4 regions of the Rhizobium sp. P43 genome follow, and region 2 is predicted to be linked to each of the others. Evidence: predicted binding sites of a transcription regulator. Region 2 holds the regulator's gene; each other region holds the start of a gene.
What was found. The regulator LexA, encoded in region 2, represses DNA repair genes until DNA is damaged. The targets are predictions, from matches to a motif close to TGTTCNNNNTGTGTTCNG.
Positions count from the first base shown of each region.

Region 1: the regulator LexA is predicted to act here: its motif matches at 2,570-2,587, upstream of AC1PUL_RS16310 (YifB family Mg chelatase-like AAA ATPase).
Region 3: the regulator LexA is predicted to act here: its motif matches at 1,823-1,840, upstream of AC1PUL_RS19655 (helicase-related protein).
Region 4: the regulator LexA is predicted to act here: its motif matches at 2,186-2,203, upstream of AC1PUL_RS05840 (ATP-dependent helicase).

Region 1 is NZ_CM161539.1:3,263,787-3,268,375, reverse strand. It holds gene ugpE (sn-glycerol-3-phosphate ABC transporter permease UgpE) at 1-302, shown strand, start outside; gene AC1PUL_RS16320 (sn-glycerol-3-phosphate import ATP-binding protein UgpC) at 317-1,429, shown strand; gene gshB (glutathione synthase) at 1,540-2,487, shown strand; gene AC1PUL_RS16310 (YifB family Mg chelatase-like AAA ATPase) at 2,681-4,210, shown strand; gene AC1PUL_RS16305 (HWE histidine kinase domain-containing protein) at 4,253-4,589, opposite strand, start outside.
Region 2 is NZ_CM161539.1:1,611,181-1,615,769, forward strand. It holds gene eno (phosphopyruvate hydratase) at 1-109, opposite strand, end outside; gene kdsA (3-deoxy-8-phosphooctulonate synthase) at 323-1,171, opposite strand; gene AC1PUL_RS07995 (VOC family protein) at 1,168-2,058, opposite strand; gene AC1PUL_RS08000 (DUF1003 domain-containing protein) at 2,098-2,640, opposite strand; gene lexA (transcriptional repressor LexA) at 2,848-3,567, shown strand; gene AC1PUL_RS08010 (ComEC/Rec2 family competence protein) at 3,561-4,589, opposite strand, start outside.
Region 3 is NZ_CM161539.1:3,963,464-3,968,052, forward strand. It holds gene AC1PUL_RS19640 (glycine zipper domain-containing protein) at 201-455, opposite strand; gene AC1PUL_RS19645 (DUF3309 family protein) at 479-631, opposite strand; gene AC1PUL_RS19650 (alpha/beta fold hydrolase) at 564-1,640, opposite strand; gene AC1PUL_RS19655 (helicase-related protein) at 2,006-4,589, shown strand, end outside.
Region 4 is NZ_CM161539.1:1,178,130-1,182,718, reverse strand. It holds gene AC1PUL_RS05850 (efflux RND transporter permease subunit) at 1-750, opposite strand, end outside; gene AC1PUL_RS05845 (efflux RND transporter periplasmic adaptor subunit) at 747-1,970, opposite strand; gene AC1PUL_RS05840 (ATP-dependent helicase) at 2,246-4,589, shown strand, end outside.

The DNA of each region.
Region 1 (4,589 bases), 1.7 Mb from region 2:
CCTTCAAGTTCTTCATCGACGTGCTGGTGCCGCTGTCGCGCACCATGATCGCCGCCGTCTTCATCATCATGTTCGTCTATGGCTGGAACCAGTATCTCTGGCCCATGCTGATGACCACGGAAGAGGGCTTCTACACCCTGATGCGCGGCATCAAGCAGATCCTCCAGGTGTGGATCGGCTCGCAGATCCCCGATTACAACGAAGCCTTTGCCATGGCCGTGCTCGCCATGCTGCCGCCCGTCATCGTGGTGGTGGTGTTCCAGAGCTGGTTCATCAAAGGCCTCACCGAAACCGACAAGTAAAGGGAGTGCCGACCATGGCGTCCATCGACATCAACGAGGTCTCCAAGATCTACGACAAGGGCGGCGCCAAGGCCGTGGACAGTGTCGATATCCAGATCGAGGACGGCGAGTTCATCGTGCTCGTCGGCCCCTCCGGCTGTGGCAAGTCCACGCTTCTGCGCATGGTGGCAGGGCTTGAGGAAATCTCGCAAGGCACGATCTCGATCGGCGACCGGGTGGTCAACCAGGTCGAGCCTGCCGATCGTGACATCGCCATGGTCTTCCAGAACTATGCGCTTTATCCGCACATGACCGTCTACGACAATCTGGCTTACGGGTTGAAGAACCGTGGCACGCCGAAGGCGGAAATCGCCGCCCGCGTGGCGGAAGCCGCCAAGATGCTGGAGATCGAGAAATATCTCGACCGCAAGCCACGCGCCCTTTCCGGCGGCCAGCGCCAGCGCGTTGCCATGGGCCGCGCCATTGTGCGCAAGCCGGCCGTCTTCCTCTTCGATGAGCCGCTCTCCAATCTCGATGCCAAGCTGCGCGTGACCATGCGCGGCGAAATCCGCAAGCTGCAGAAGCGGCTGAAGACCACGGCGATCTACGTCACCCATGACCAGCTGGAGGCGATGACGCTGGCCGACCGTCTTGTCGTCTTGAACGGCGGCCGGATCGAGCAGATCGGCACGCCGCTTGAGGTTTATAACCGCCCGGCTTCCACCTTTGTTGCGAGCTTCATCGGCTCGCCGGCGATGAACCTGGTCGATGCGCGCATCGAAGGCGGGCGCCTGCTCTTTGCGGATGCGTGTCTCTTGAGTAGCGCTGGCTGGACAGACGGTCCGGTCCGTCTCGGCATGCGCGCGGAGGATCTGGTTCTGACAAGTGACGAGGATGCCCAGTTCTCGATGGCCATCGATTATGTCGAGGAACTCGGCGCGCAGCGCCTCGTCCACGGCCTTGTCGCCGACCAGGTCTTGACGGCGGTTGTCGCATCTCATGTCGCCTTGAACGACCGTCTGCCGCTGAAGATCGCCCCATCCAGGCTGCATGTATTCTCCGCTGAAAACGGTCGTCGTCTGGATCCCGTTCTCTCCTCATCCGAGGATCGGGCTACCGAAGACAGCGCCGACCGCGCCTTCGCCTGAGAGCATTCGCAGCCGGCCTCATGCTCGCTTCAGCAAAATTCACGAGGGGCGGCGTTGCCTTCGCAAAGCGCGCCGCCTAAATCTGCGGAGCAATTGTACGGGGATAGCGCATGGCCAGAATCAGAAACGTCGCGGTCCAGATGGACCATGTGTCCACGATCAACATCGCGGGCGATAGCACCTTTGCCATGAGCCTGGAGGCCCAGAGCCGCGGCTACAAGCTCTTCCATTACACGCCAGACCGGCTCTCCATGCGTGACGGCAAGATTTTTGCCACCGTGGAACCGATGGAGCTCCGCGATATCAAGGGCGACCATTACACGCTCGGCGCCGCCGAGCGCGTCGACCTCTCGATCATGGATGTGATCCTGCTGCGGCAGGATCCGCCCTTTGACATGGCCTATATCACCTCGACCCATCTGCTCGAGCGGATCCATCCGAAGACTCTCGTCGTCAACGATCCGGCCTGGGTGCGCAATTCGCCGGAGAAGATCTTCGTCACAGAATTCGCCGACCTGATGCCGCCGACCCTGATCACCAAGGATCCCGCCGAGATTGCCCGTTTCCGTCAGGAGCAGGGCGACATCATTCTGAAGCCGCTCTATGGCAATGGCGGCGCCGGCGTCTTCCATTCGACCCGCGACGACCGCAACTTCTCCTCGCTGATGGAGATGTTCGGCCAGATGTTCCGCGAGCCCTTTATCGCGCAAGGTTACCTGCCGGCCGTGCGCAAGGGCGACAAGCGCATCATCCTTGTTGATGGCGAGCCGGTTGGTGCGATCAACCGGGTTCCGGCCGAACATGATGCCCGCTCCAACATGCATGCCGGCGGCCGGCCCGAGCCGACCGAGCTGACCTCACGCGAGCGGGAAATCTGCGCCCGCATCGGACCCGCGCTGCGCGAACGTGGTTTCCTGCTTGTCGGCATCGACGTGATCGGCGACTACATGACCGAAATCAACGTGACGTCGCCCACCGGCATCCGCGAGGTGAAGAAGTTCGGTGGCGCGGATATCGCTGCACTTCTCTGGGATGCCATCGAGCGCAAGCGGGCATAAGCGTCTGTTTTGACGCTGAAAGTTCGCGCTTCGTTTCTCGGCTGCAACCTGTAACAACTTTAGCCCTACTTCAAGCTGCAGATGTTCCGTAATTGTTCTTGCGTTTCAATGCCGCTTATGCGAGATTGTTCCCGTCACCACACGCAATATGAAGTTGCAGGGGTGACCATCGGTCGATCGGCGAGGGCGGGCAATGGTGGCGCGTGTCAGTACGGTTGCATTCCAGGGCATCGAGGGTGTGCCCGTCGAAGTTCAGGTCATGGTCGCCCCCGGCAAGACGGGCATGCAGATCGTCGGTCTGCCCGACAAGGCAGTGGCCGAAAGCCGCGAGCGCGTGCAGGCGGCCCTGCATGCCTCGGGTCTGGCGCTTCCGGCCAAGCGCGTGACGGTCAATCTGGCACCGGCAGATCTGCCGAAGGAGGGCTCTCACTTCGACCTGCCCATCGCGCTCGGATTGATGGCGGCCCTCGGCGCCATTCCGGGTGATGCGCTCTCCGGCTTTCTCGTGATCGGAGAGCTCAATCTGGACGGCACGATCGCCCCGATTGCGGGGGCACTTCCGGCCGCAATCAGCGCCAATGCCATGGACAAGGGGCTGATCTGCCCGGCAGACAGTGGCGCCGAAGCCGCCTGGGCAGGCAGCGAGATCGACATTCTCGCGCCCCGCAGTCTGATCGCGCTTGCCAACCATTTCCGCGGCACCCAGGTCCTGTCCCGACCGGAACCATCGATCCGGGCGCTTGCCGCAAACCTGCCGGATCTTGCCGACATCAAGGGCCAGGAAAGCGCCAAGCGGGCTCTGGAGGTCGCAGCCGCTGGGGGGCACAATCTGTTGTTCGTCGGTCCACCTGGTTCGGGCAAGTCGATGCTGGCGGCGCGCCTGCCCTCGATCCTGCCGCCGCTTTCGGCGCCCGAACTGCTCGAAGTCTCGATGATCCATTCGATCGCCGGCCAGCTTTCGGGCGGCAAGCTTTCCGACCGTCGCCCTTTCCGGACACCGCATCATTCGGCCACCATGGCGGCCCTGGTCGGAGGTGGTCTGAGGGCCAAACCGGGCGAGGCCTCGCTTGCCCATCACGGCATTCTCTTCCTCGACGAACTGCCGGAATTCGCCCCGCCCGTGCTCGATGCCCTGCGCCAGCCACTCGAAACCGGTGAATGCATCATTGCCCGCGCCAATCACCGGGTTTCCTATCCCTCCGATTTCCAGCTGGTGGCTGCGATGAACCCATGCCGCTGCGGCATGGCGGGAGAGCCGGGTCATGTCTGCGCCCGAGGCATCCGTTGCCAGAGCGAATATCAGGGCCGCATCTCGGGGCCGCTGATGGACCGCATCGATATCAGGATCGATGTGCCCGCCGTTTCGGCTACCGATCTCATCCGGCCCCGGGCCGCCGAAAGCAGTGCGGCGGTTGCCAAACGCGTGGCTGCGGCCAGGTCCCGCCAGCGCGATCGCTTCGAACGGCTCGGTCTACCCTTCGGCACCAATGCCCGCTGCTCGACGGCATTGATCGAAACGCTCGCCGAACCGGATGCCTCCGGGCTGCAGCTGCTGCGCGACGCGGCAGAAAAATTCCGGTTTTCGGCACGCGGCTATCACCGGGTCCTGAAGGTTGCCCGCACGCTTGCCGATCTCGACGGAACGGAGACGCTGGGACGCATCCATCTGGCGGAAGCAATTTCCTATCGTATCGCGTCTGAAAGGCTGGCGGCGGCGGCCTGACCGACCGGAGCGGGCGGCGACGGCGATCATGATAAAGGAGGATCAAGCCGGTGGGGCCACCGGACGAAGCATATCGACTGGAAGTGTGAGGCGCACCTCGGCTCCGGTCTCTGGGTACGCAATCTCGGTCTGGCCGCGCACGCCGGCGATGACGCGCTTCATCAGGGTTGAGCCAAACCCGCCGGAGCCTGGCAGTGGGGCAACGGGCGGCGGGCCACCGGCTTCTCGCCATCGCATGACGAGCTGTTCGGTGCCTTCCACCCCGGTCTCGATGTGCCAGTCGAGAGAGACCTGGCCATGGCCGACGCTGAGGGCGCCGTATTTCGCGGCATTGGTGCCGAGTTCATGCAGGATGAGGCTCAGAACGACGACCGTCTGG
Region 2 (4,589 bases):
CGGCTGCGCGGCCCATGCTGCCGTCTTCCAGATAGACGTCGACCTCGACGGTCGGGTTGCCGCGGCTGTCGAGTATTTCGCGGCCGATGATGTCGGTGATGGCGGTCATGTTCGCTCCCTGAAGACGGAAATTGGAGAAGGCTCGGAAGGCCGATCATCGGGCGCACTACCGCCGGACCTGCCTGTGAGTCATCCTCTCATATCCGATGATCGGGAAAATACAATGACGGATAGGACGTGAAATGAACGAAATCTAATCGATTTAAATCACAATGATTGGCGGCGCTTCCAGTTCAACCGATTGAAGCGCCGCCAGAGAGGCTCAAGCAGCCTTGGCGATATCGTCAAAGGCGATCAGCTTTTCGAGCAGACGACGCATGTCGGTGATCTTGACCATGTTCGGGCCGTCGGAGGGGGCATTGTCCGGGTCCTGGTGAGTCTCGATGAAGAGACCGCCGACACCGACCGCGACGGCTGCACGCGCCAGCGTCTCGACGAATTCACGCTGCCCGCCCGACGAGCCGCCCTGTCCGCCCGGCTGCTGGACCGAATGGGTCGCGTCAAACACCACGGGCGCACCCATGGCGGCCATGATCGGCAGCGAGCGCATGTCGGAGACGAGCGTGTTGTAGCCGAAGGAGGCGCCACGCTCGCAGAGCAGAACATTCGGATTGCCGGAACCGGTGATCTTGTTGAGGACATTCTTCATGTCCCAGGGGGCGAGGAACTGGCCCTTCTTGACGTTGATCGCACGACCGGTTTTGGCTGCCGCGACCAGGAGATCCGTCTGGCGGCAGAGGAAAGCCGGGATTTGCAGGACGTCGACGGTCGGGGCCACGGCGGCGCACTGCTCTTCGGTGTGAATGTCGGTCAGAACCGGAACGCCGAATTCCTTCTTGATGTCGGCGAAGACTTCCATTGCCTTTTCGAGCCCGATGCCACGCTCGGCAGACAAGGAGGTGCGGTTCGCCTTGTCGAAGGAGGACTTGTAGACCAGGCCGAGGCCAAGCTCGCGGCAGAGCTCGACGAGTTGACCGGCGATCATGAAAGCGTGGTCTCGGCTTTCCATCTGGCAGGGACCGGCGATCAGGGCAAAGCGGCCCTTCTGGGAGAAGACGGCCTTGGCCGAACCTTCACCGACCACGACTTCCGAATTGGGAGAAACGCTCATTTCAACTCCTCGAAGGCGAAGGTCACGCCTTGCCCCTTTTCCGGCGCGACGACGAGGCGCGCGCCCGTTTTGTGATAGGTGACGCCTTTAGCAGCGAGGCAGGCTTCTGTCACGCCGAGATCCGTTACGGAGAATATGATCGCCGCTCCGCGCAGGCCGCGCTCCGGAATGTGAACCTCGTGCCCAAAATGCATCATGAACCCTTGAGGCGTCAGAATATCGACCACTGCGTTGGCGCTTTTGATCGACAGCCCGAAAGAGTGAGCAGTCACATCGCGCTGCAGCAGCAATTCCAGAAAGTATTGAAAGTCACTCGGGTTTTCCTCGACCAGCACGATACGCGAAAGACCTGCCGCACCGTTCGCGTGAACCAGCAGAGGACCACGATATGCGGGGATCGGATTTACGCGTTCGCAGGCAAAGCCGAAGAAGTCTGGAGCGCGAAGGTCGGCTGCGAAGGCAAGCCTGAAGGCTCCCTCTGCCATCCGACCATCCGGGAAACGGAACTGGCGGGAAAATTCGAGCAAGGAACCCGCACTCATACCCTCATCGCGATACCGCGCATCGTCCGCCATGGCATCGACGGTCTTGACCACGAGGGCTGACATGCCTTCGCCGTGGCGAAAGCGGAAAGCCTGATCGCGGGCGACAAAGACATTGCCGCTGCGCACCGCGTCGAGACAGTCCTCCCGGCTGCCCACGGCCAGCGGTTCAAGATAGGTGTCGTCGCCGAAGAAGACGCAGGCGTTTTCCGTGCCGAAGGGGTGGCGCGCATCCGACGCAATCGTAAAGCCGAGGTTCGCGAGCCTTAATCGAGCGGTGTCGAGATCAATGACAGGCAGAACAAGGTGATCAATTGCGCGGGGCGCACCAGACGTCTGGGACATGGACAATCTCGTCTTCTGCTCGCTGAGGACGCCTTGCATCTAGGAAAGGCGGTTCTGATTTTGAAGGTTCTCGATCAACGCACGCAGAGCACTCAGCTCCTGGCGGGCCTCACGCAGTTCTGTCAGGACCTGCTCGTCAATCTTGTGATGAAGCGCCAGGACCTCGATCTCCGCCTTCAAATTGATCTCGTAATCCTTGGCCGCCATGAACCGATCCCGCTCCGCCTGGCGGTTCTGGCTCATCATGATGATGGGCGCCTGGATCGCCGCAAGCATAGAAAGCAGCAGGTTGAGAAATATAAAAGGATAGGGATCGAGGGCCCCGCTGGCCAGAATCACGGTGTTGAGAATCACCCAGCAGACGAGAAACAGCATAAAGCTGATGATGAAGCCCCAGGACCCGCCGACCCTTGCAATTGCGTCGGCAAGTCTTTCCCCGAAGCTCGCATTGGCGAGAAAATCCTCACCGGCGTTGGTGGAGACCGTCCGACGCTCGCGCGCTCGCTTCAGCACGTTTTTCTCGGCCGAGGAAAGATCAGATGACGACTTCCCCAGAACGAGCTTCTCGATATCCTTGAGCATTAACAACATCCTGAAAGATGGTTCCCCGGTGCCTCCCGGGGCTTATCGACCACGGCTCTGAGGCGCTTCGAACCAACGGTTTGAATAGCCTTTCCGTGGGCTATCGCATTTTCTCACCCGTTCTTCACGAAAATTTATCCACTTGCGGAACACAACTGGAACATATAGTGTCTGTTCTGGCTTTGTTTCATCTTAGGGGCACCACATATGCTGACGCGCAAGCAACAGGAACTGCTTCTCTTCATCCACGAACGGATGAAGGAATCGGGTGTCCCGCCGTCCTTCGACGAGATGAAGGACGCGCTGGACCTCGCATCGAAATCCGGCATCCACCGGTTGATCACGGCGCTTGAAGAACGGGGCTTCATCCGGCGCTTGCCGAACCGTGCGCGGGCACTGGAGGTCATCAAGCTTCCGGAAGCCTATTCGCCGAGCATTCAACCGCGTCGCGGCTTTGCGCCGAGTGTGATCGAGGGCAGTCTCGGCAAGGCGCCGCCGCCGCCTGCTGCGCCCGTCAAGTCCACAGAGCAAGACAATGGCGCCTCCGTCTCGGTGCCCGTCATGGGCCGGATTGCAGCGGGCGTGCCGATTTCGGCGATCCAGAACAACACGCATGACATCACCGTCCCGGCTGAGATGATTGGCTCCGGCGTGCATTACGCGCTTGAGGTGAAGGGGGATTCGATGATTGAAGCCGGCATTCTCGACGGCGACACCGTGATCATCCGTAATGCGTCGAATGCCAATCCGGGCGACATCATCGTCGCGCTGGTCGATGATGAAGAGGCAACGCTCAAGCGCTTTCGTCGCCGCGGTGCGTCGATTGCCCTCGAAGCCGCCAACCCGGCCTACGAGACCCGAATATTCCCGCCGGATCGCGTCAAGATACAGGGCAAGCTGGTCGGTCTCATTCGACGCTATCATTGAGCTGCATATCGGTGTGCCTCGGGCGCGCCGTTGCTGAATTCATGTGCGGTCGCCATTGAGCCTGTGCGCCAGTCGTAAAGACGGTGCGCAGTCCAGGGACGTGGTGGCCCGTGATAGGCGGGGATGATGTTGATGGCGTTTCGATCGCCATCAAGTCCTGAGATCTCCAGGGATCCCGTGGCCCGAAGGCTGGTTTCTGAGATCAGCAACGCGCCCGAGCGGCAGCCTTGCATGCGGATGCGTGCCGAAAGCACCAGAATGTCCGCGCGGTCACAGGCCGTTCCGGCGAGATCGGGACGCTCCAGCGTCAGAAGCGTGGTGCCATTTCTCAGTTTGATGGTGCAAGCTTGCTTGATGCAAGTGAAATGGCTCGTTACGGCGGAAGCACGAAGAACATCCAGAATCTCCTGCGCGTCTCGCCGCTGATCCGCAGAGAGACTTTGCTGCGATCCTCTGTCGGGTGCCGGCGGCAGCGGGCCGATGGACAGCATGGTCGGGGGGATCGCCTCTCCAATGCCAAGCACAGGCCGCCACTGATCGAAAACGAAGGCGGGCGGGCCGGCTCTGTTGACGGCCACCTTAGTCGTCTCGCCCTCGCCCAGTCTGAGCGCAACGAGGCGGGCGTCCTCGCTGATCAACAGTTCCCCGATGGGTTGCTTCGGACCAAACCAGGTGACGGCGATCGTGCAGGCGATCAAGGCCGTCCCGATATGCCTGATCGGCGTCTTCAATAGGGTCAGCAAGAGCATGCCGGCAATCGTACCGAGCATGAAGATGTCTGGCAGTCGGGGAAACACATAGCCGCCGCCCCAACTTGAAACCTCGTAGGCAACGGCGAGCACCAATTCCAGCCCCTGCCCCATGATCCAAAAGAATGGCGCATCCAGCCCGAAGGGCATCAGCAGCATGGCAATGAAACCCGAGGGCATCACGACGAGCGAGATCAGCGGCATGGCTGCCAGATTGGCTTCCAAGCCGTGGGTAGAGAGGCGGTGGAAATGGCTAATGGCAAAGACGGCCGT
Region 3 (4,589 bases), 2.0 Mb from region 2:
AGCCGGCCAACTCTTAATATCCACCGCGCCCTATGGTTAACCATCTGTTATTCCACAATATATAGCGGCGAACAAACCGGGAAGATGCTTCAGTCTGCGATTCGTCGCCGATTCGTTCCGGCTTTGATCGAGAGGTTAATGCCGGCAACGAAAAAGCCGCCGAACCTTTCGATCCGACGGCTTTTGGGAGGGTGGAGAACTTAGCGGCAGCGTGCTTCGTAGGTGCGGCCGTAGCGGTCGCGATAGACACAATAGCCGGCGCGTTCCTGCGAGTTGCCGATCAGAGCGCCTGCGACGCCACCGACGGCGGCACCCACTGCCGCGCCGCGAACATTGCCGGTGGCCACGCCGCCGATGATGGCGCCGGAGGCAGCACCAATGCCGGCGCCGCGTTCGGTGGCCGTGCAGCTGGCGAGAGGTGCGATCAATGCGATTGCCAGAAGGGTCTTTTTCATCGTCCTATACCTTTCACGTCGAGTTAGATTCGACCCATCAGCATCAGGATGATGATGATGAGCAGCACGAGCCCCAGGCCCCCTGACGGGCCATAACCCCAGCCGCGGCTATAGCCCCAGCTCGGCAGCGCACCGATCAGCAGTAGAATTAGAATGACGATGAGGATGGTACTCATTTGGACCCTCTCCTGAGCCTGGATGAACTACGGTTTGGTGTGCCGTTGGAACGCGACCGACGGCACTTTGTTCCGTTCGTTGAAGGCTGGTGGCCATCAGTTGGAACAGTTGGACGGCGGCGTTGCCGGTCAGCGCATTGGCCGGATGTCCTGTCTTCTCCCGCCGTATGGCCATCCCATCGACGAAGGCATTGATGATCCCGGTCGTGAGTGTCTGATGCTCGACCATCGGCAAGTGACCACAATTGCGCAGGAGCACAGTCTGCGCCTTCGGCAGCAGTTTCGACACCCGCAACTGATGCGCCGACGGCACGATCGCATCCTCTGCGCCCACGATGTTGAGCACGGGAATTCGGATGTGTGGGAGATCGTTCAGAAGGCTGGTGGCCGACATGAACCGGATGCAGGCGGCGATGTCTTCGGGGCGCGCCTGTTGCAGTTGCATGCGCACATCCTCCATGGCCGCCACGGCGCGATCATTCTGCCAGGGGCAGCCTTTGTCGAAAACGCATTCGATCGAGCCCCAGCGGAACTGCTCGCTGGTCGAGATCCAACGCTGAAAGAATTGGCGAAAGAGAAAGGGGCCGACACGTGGCACCCGCAACAATTTGGCGGGCAAACGTTCCTGACCCTCGAAGCGACCACAGGCGAAGGCACCAATCAGAACGATCGACTTCACGAGTTCCGGATAATGGCGGGCTATCAGGAGAGATACGAAGCCTCCTGTCGAGTGACCGATCAAGGTAACGGGTTTGCCGCGGAAATCGCGCCGGATCGCCTGCGAATAAGCATCGGCGACCGACTCGGGCGTTATCGGCTGGCCGGGCGCGGCAAGCTTCCAAGGATGGTGTCCCGGCAAAGCATATGCTGCACTTCGCGAGCTACGGACAGTGTCCGGTGCATAGGTGCGCCAGAAAGACGGCGCCATAACCATGCCATGGATCAGGGCATATCCGTGATCCAGTGTGCCGTTTCCGATCCATTCTGCAGGCGGTGGGGATAGTGTCATCGGGCTTCACCTCGCCGGCGCAACGAGCATTCGTTCCCGATTGTTCCATCGTCCCGTCAACCGGAACCTGCGTCACGCCCCAGAAGGCGATTCAGCATCTGGTGCGCAAAACGCAGCCGATCTCCCAGATATAGCCGTGAACAAAGCCTGAATCTGTCGGAGTCATCGATTCGTCGCTGATTCGTTCGCAAACTGTTCCTGATTCAGAAAGCTGATTCTGATCAAGGGTTTGCGAGGAATTCTGGGGTGATTGCGACAAGCGCCTTGCCTTTGCCCCTGTTCGTCGCCATGTGTTGCCCAAGGGTGCCGGAGTGCGCAATGAGCCGCGGTCCCGACAAGCGGAGCGGTCTTTGAATACCCAACCCATGATCCTGAGTGGCCGCGGCGTCAATGCTGTGCTGGGGCCAACGAACACCGGCAAGACCCATTTCGCCATCGAACGCATGGTCGCGCATGGGTCGGGCATGATCGGGTTGCCGTTGAGACTGCTTGCCCGCGAGGTCTATACCCGCGTGGTGGAGCGGGTCGGCGTGAAAAATGTCGCTCTCGTCACCGGTGAAGAGAAGATCAGCCCTCCGAACGCCCGCTTCTCAGTCTGTACCGTCGAAGCCATGCCGCGGGAGACCAAGGTCGCCTTCGTCGCCATCGACGAGATCCAGCTTGCCGGCGATCTCGAGCGCGGACACATCTTCACAGACCGCCTGCTGCACTTGAGAGGCCGCGAGGAAACGCTGCTTCTCGGGTCCTCGACCATGAAGTCGATCCTCATCCAGCTTCTGCCGGGTATCACGATCGTCGAGCGGCCGCGCCTGTCGCAGCTCTTCTATGCCGGTCAGAAAAAGATTACCCGTCTGCCGCAACGCACCGCGATCGTCGCCTTCTCGGCCGACGAGGTTTATGCGATCGCCGAGCTCATCCGCCGCCAACGGGGTGGTGCGGCCGTCGTGCTGGGCGCGCTGAGCCCGCGCACCCGGAATGCACAGGTCGGGCTCTATCAGGAAGGCGATGTCGAATATCTGGTGGCGACGGACGCCATTGGTATGGGCCTCAACCTCGATGTCGACCATGTTGCCTTCGCCCAGGACCGCAAGTTCGACGGCTATCAGTTCCGAAATCTCAATCCCGGTGAACTCGGCCAGATCGCAGGCCGTGCGGGGCGGCACATCAAGGACGGTACATTCGGGGTCACGGGTCGGGTCGATCCCTTCGATGATGAATTGGTGGAGCGGCTGGAGACGCATCAGTTCGATCCGGTGAAGGTTCTGCAATGGCGGACGGAAAAATTCGACTTCTCGTCGATTTCAGCGCTGCAGCGCAGCCTTGACGCGGTGCCCCGCGTTGAAGGTCTGACACGGGCCTTGCCGGCCACCGATCAGCAGGCGCTGGAGTTTCTCTCGCGCTATCCGGAGATTTCCGACATCACCGATCGACCTGAGCGGGTTGAAAAACTCTGGGAAGCCTGCGCGCTGCCCGACTATCGGCGCATTACGCCTGCACAGCATGCAGACCTGATTCAGAGTCTCTATTTCGATCTGGTCAGGCGGGGTACCGTCAACGAGGACTTTCTCGCGGAGCAGGTGCGCCGGGCAGACCGAACCGACGGCGAGATTGACACGCTGTCGGCGCGGATCGCCCAGATCAGAACGTGGACCTATGTGTCGAACCGGCCGGGCTGGCTTGCCGATCCGACACACTGGCAAGAAAAGACGCGGGAAATCGAAGACCGATTGTCCGATGCGTTACATGAACGGTTGACGAAACGCTTTGTTGATCGCAGGACATCTGTGCTCATGAAGCGCTTGAGAGAGAATGCGATGTTGGAAGCTGAAATCAGTGTGAACGGCGATGTCTTCGTGGAAGGCCATGCCATGGGGCAACTCTCCGGGTTCCGGTTCACGCCGATCTCCGGCATGGAGGGCCCTGACGCCAAGGCCGTTCAGGCAGCCGCCTACAAGGCTCTGGCGCTTGAATTCGAGGCAAGGGCTGCGCGCCTGCATGCGTCCGGCAACAATGATCTCGCGATCGGTTCCGATGGTCTCGTCCGTTGGCTCGGCGATCCCGTCGCGCGTCTGACGGGGACGGATCATATCCTGCATCCGCGCGTCATCCTGCTCGCCGACGAGCAGCTGACCGGCATCGCACGTGACCACGTCGCCGCCCGGATCGAGCGCTTCGTCAATCATCACATTTCCACGGTCCTGAAGCCGCTCGACGATCTGTCCCGTGCGGAAGACCTGCAGGGTCTCGCCAAGGGGCTTGCCTTCCAGCTGGTCGAAAATCTCGGCGTTCTGTTCCGCCGTGACGTTGCCGACGACGTCAAGACTCTCGACCAGGACGGTCGCGCCTCGATGCGTCGCTACGGGGTGCGCTTCGGCGCCTATCACATCTTCATGCCGGCTCTTTTGAAGCCCGCTCCGGCCGAGCTCATCACGCTCCTCTGGGCGCTGAAGCATGACGGTCTCGACAAGCCGGGTTACGGCGATCTGATCCCGGTGCTGGCTGCCGGCCGGACCTCCGTGGTCACGGATCCGAGCTTCGAGCGCATGTTCTACAAGCTCGCCGGCTTCCGTTTCCTCGGCAAGCGCGCGGTGCGCATCGACATCCTCGAGCGTCTCGCCGATCTCATCCGTCCGCTCCTGCAGTGGAAGCCCGGCTCCCCGGCCCGTCCTGATGGTGCCTATGACGGTCGTCGTTTCACCACAACGACCGCGATGCTCTCGATCCTCGGTGCGACGCCTGACGACATGGAAGAGATCCTGAAGGGTCTCGGCTATCGTGCCGACAGCGTCACTGCCGAAGAGGCCGCCGCCTTCCTCGCCTCGCAGGCGGGATCGGCTCAGGCCGAAGCGCCTGCTGCGGTTGAAAAGAGCGATGACGAAAGCGTCGACGACGCCGATCAGTCCTCTGAGGCTGCCGCTGAGGGTGAAGCCTCGGCTGCCGTCGCCGAAG
Region 4 (4,589 bases), 430 kb from region 2:
TTCGACGGATGTCAGGTTCGCGGTCGCCCGCACAACGATGTCCTGCGTCTGCGATTCCAGCGAACCCGCGGGAACGTCGAGCGATGCATTCTGCAGACCTGTCGCCAGATCGGCAACGCTCAAACCCCGGCTGGCGAGCGCAGCCTGGTTAACGTCGATCCGGAAGACCTTCTCCTGATCGCCGTAGATCTGAACATCAGCGACACCATCGACCGCAGCAAGACGGTCCGAGATCTCGTTTTCGACGAGAAGCGTGAGATCTTCCATCGACAGCGTGCTGGACGTCACACCAAGTCGCATGATCGGCTGTGAGTCGGCATCGGCCTTGACGATGCGAGGCTCTTCGACGTCATCAGGCAACTGGTTGCGGATACGTCCCAGCGCATCCCGGACATCATTGGCCGCCACAGCCAGATCGACGCTGTCGTTGAATTCCAGCGTCGTGCGGCTTTCCCCGAAAGAAGAGCGCGACGACATGGATTTGAGCCCGCTGACACGAGCGACCGCCCCTTCAATGACGCGTGTGACCTCCTGGTCCATGGTCTCTGCGGACGCACCATCATAATCGGTGCTCACCGTGATGACCGGCTGATCGACATCCGGCAATTCGCGGATCTCGACACCGGCAAGGGCTGCAAGACCTGCGACCACAAGCAGTGTATTGAGCACCGCCGCGAGAACCGGGCGGCGGACAAAGAGCGCGGTAAAGCTGCGCCCGGACTGTTCGGAACCGATCTCAGACGCGCTCATCGTGTGGCAACCTCCTGGGATTCAGCACCACCGGCCACTTCGACCGCCCCGCCCTCGCGAACACGCTGCAGACCTTCAACGGCGACAACATCGCCCTCCTTCAAGGGCGCTTCGACCAGGATCTGATCTGAATTGCGCTGCACGATGGTGACACGCGTCTTCACGGATTTGTTATCGACGATCTGCCAGACGAAGGAGCCTTCACCGTCCCACTGCACCGCCAGTGGATTGACGGCAGCATAGCTGTCGCCGGGGAAACGCATTACGACATTGAAGGACATGCCGGCACGCAGCACATCATCGGGGTTGTCAATCTTCGCACGGATGCGGATCGTACGACTAGCCTGATCAACACGGCTATCGACGGCCTCGACGCTGCCCTGGAAGATTTGTCCCGGTCGCGAAACCAGGCTCGCCTCAACGGGCATTCCCGGGCGCACGGCAGCGGCGAAGCGCTCCGGAGCCCAGAAATCGACGAGCAGCTGGCTCCGGTTGTCGAGCGAGACGATCGCGGTCGAATTGGTAACGTTGTCACCGACGCTGACCCCGACAATGCCGATGATACCATTGATCGGCGCGACGATATCGCGGCGCTTCAGGTTCAGTTCGGCGGTCGTCAGCTGCAGCTGCGCCTGTTCCTGGGCAATCTGGGCATCGAGCACGTCGAGCCGTGAGAAGCTCTGCAGGTTGCGATAGGACTCGGCCTTCTCCGTCGCGCTGCGCAAGGCGACAGCCGCCTGGTCACGCAGGATCACCTGCTCTTCGCGATCAAGCCGCGCGATCACATCGCCCTTTTGCACCTTCTGGCCGGAGGTGACGAGAATCTCCGCAACAGTCCCGGACGCCTGCGGCATCACGGTAACGGCCTCGATCGCCTCGCCGTCCCCAATCGCACTCAGGCGATCATTGATGACGCCCATACTGACCGGCTGTGTGGCGACGAGGATGGCCTGATTGCCGCCGCGCCGGTTGCCCTGCCCCTGTCCTTGCCCCTGACCCTGCCCTTGGCGCTGACCAGCCGCCTGACCGCCGGCTTGCGCCTGCTGGCCGCCCGGACCCGCACCATCGGCCTCGGGAGCGCGGCTGACGAGCGAGATCATCGATTGCGGCACACCCATCGACACGAGCGTCTGGCCGGCGCCCGGCGAAAAATAGACGAGCGAACAGAGACCGAGAAAGAGGATGGCAATAGAAATGGCGAGTTGCTTCCAAAGCGGCATGCAGGGCTCCAAAATATCGGACGAAAAGATGCCGTTTAGTATCGGGCGCAAACTCAAGGTGGCAATGGCTCGATGGCAAGCTTACTGATTTGTAATCTCGCATCTTTTCACGCCCCCGTGAACAGGTGCCTGCAGAAGCCCGAAACGCGCTGGTTCTTCGATCTTACCACGCGACGCTCACAAAGCCTCGCAAAATCCGTGCGCAACGGTCTGCGAGGAATAAAACCAGAACGGCGTCACTGGCCTTTCGAACCCGAATCACTACATTGGGCCGCATGAGTAACGGTTTCGACGATATTCCCTTCTTCGATGAAGAGCCCGCGCCGCGCAAGCCGGCCGCGTCCACCGCGCCCGCACCCGGTATGCCTGCCCCTGGCGGTCTCGGCATCGCCGCGCGCGCCATGGCCGCCCGTGATCAGGCCCGTGCGCCCGATTATCTCTCGGGGCTGAACCCGGAGCAGCGCGAAGCCGTCGAGACCGTCGATGGCCCCGTTCTGGTGCTCGCCGGCGCCGGCACCGGCAAGACCCGCGTACTGACGACCCGCATTGCCCACATCCTCGCAACAGGAAAGGCCTTTCCGAGCCAGATCCTTGCGGTGACCTTCACCAACAAGGCCGCGCGCGAGATGAAGGAGCGCATCGGCCATCTCGTTGGCGGTGCCGTCGAAGGCATGCCCTGGCTCGGCACCTTCCACTCGATCGGCGTGAAGCTCTTGCGCCGACACGCCGAACTCGTCGGCCTGTCCTCCGATTTCACCATTCTCGATACCGACGACGTCGTGCGGCTGATCAAGCAGATCATCCAGGCCGAAGGTCTCGACGACAAGCGCTGGCCCGCAAAGCAGTTCGCCCAGATGATCGACGGCTGGAAGAACAAGGGGCTCGATCCAGCCCAGATTCCGGAAGGCGACGCCCGGGCGTTTGCCAATGGCAAGGGCCGCGAACTCTACGTCGCCTACCAGAACCGCCTGAAGACCTTGAACGCCTGCGACTTCGGCGATCTGCTGCTGCATCCGATCCGGATGTTCAAGGCCAATCCCGACGTGCTGAAGGAGTACCACCAGCGCTTCAAATACGTTCTGGTGGACGAGTATCAGGACACCAACACCGCACAGTACATGTGGCTAAGGCTGCTCGCCCAGCGCCCGCCGGGCGTGCCGCAGAATGTCTGCTGCGTTGGCGATGACGACCAGTCGATCTATGGCTGGCGCGGCGCCGAAGTCGACAATATCCTACGCTTCGAGAAGGATTTCCCTGGCGCCAAGGTCATCAAGCTCGAGCGTAACTACCGCTCGACCGAACATATCCTCGGTGCAGCCGGCTTTCTGATCGCCCATAACGAGGGCCGCCTCGGCAAGACGCTGTTCACCGACCGCGTCGATCCGAACGACGACAAGGTCGTCGTGCATGCGGCCTGGGATTCGGAAGAGGAAGCCCGGGCTGTCGGGGAGGAGATCGAACAGCTGCAGCGCCAGCAGCATCCGCTGAACAACATGGCGATCCTGGTCCGCGCCTCCTTTCAGATGCGCGAATTCGAAGACCGCTTTGTCACGCTCGGCCTCAATTACCGCGTCATCGGTGGCCCACGCTTCTACGAGCGCCTCGAAATCCGCGATGCGATGGCCTACTTCCGCCTCGTCTGCCAGCCGGCCGACGACCTCGCCTTCGAGCGCATCGTCAACACGCCGAAGCGCGGCCTCGGCGACACCACGATCCGCAATCTGCACGACTACGCCCGCGCCCGCGACATCCCAATGCTCGCGGCAGCCGCCGACATCATCGAGACCGACGAGTTGAAGCCGAAGGCCCGCAAGGCGCTCTTCGATGTCGTCACCGACTTCCGCCGTTGGCAGACCCTGCTCGAAAACACGCCGCATACCGAACTCGCCGAGCAGATCCTCGACGAGAGCGGCTACACGGCCATGTGGCAGAACGACAAATCGGCGGAAGCGCCGGGACGTCTGGAAAACCTGAAGGAACTCATCCGCTCGATGGAAGCCTTCGAGAGCATGCGCGGCTTCCTCGAACACGTCTCGCTCGTCATGGACGCCGAGACCAACGAGAACCTCGACGCCGTCTCGATCATGACGCTGCACTCGGCCAAGGGCCTGGAATTCGAAACCGTCTTCCTGCCCGGCTGGGAGGAAGGTCTCTTCCCGCACCAGCGCGCCCTCGACGAAGGTGGTCGCGCCGGCCTCGAAGAAGAACGCCGCCTCGCCTATGTCGGCATCACCCGCGCCAAGCGCCGCTGCCACATCTGGTTCGTCTCCAACCGCCGAATCCATGGCCTCTGGCAGTCGACCATGCCCTCGCGCTTCCTGGACGAGCTGCCGCCGGCGCATGTCGAGGTCGCCGAAGCGGAGACCTCCTATGGCGGTTACGGCCGCAACCCCTACGGCCAGTCGCGCTTCGACAAGCAGGAACCCTTTCAGAACAGCTATTCGACGCCCGGCTGGAAGCGTGCCCAGGCCAACAAGACCGACGCGACCCGTGAAAACTGGGGCGCGCGCTCCGGCCATGCGGTGGAGCGGATCGGTTATGGCGAAAGCGGACCACGCGCAAAGACGATCGAAGGCGAGCTCGTCGCCAAGTCGACGACGTCAGAACCCTCGCGTTTTT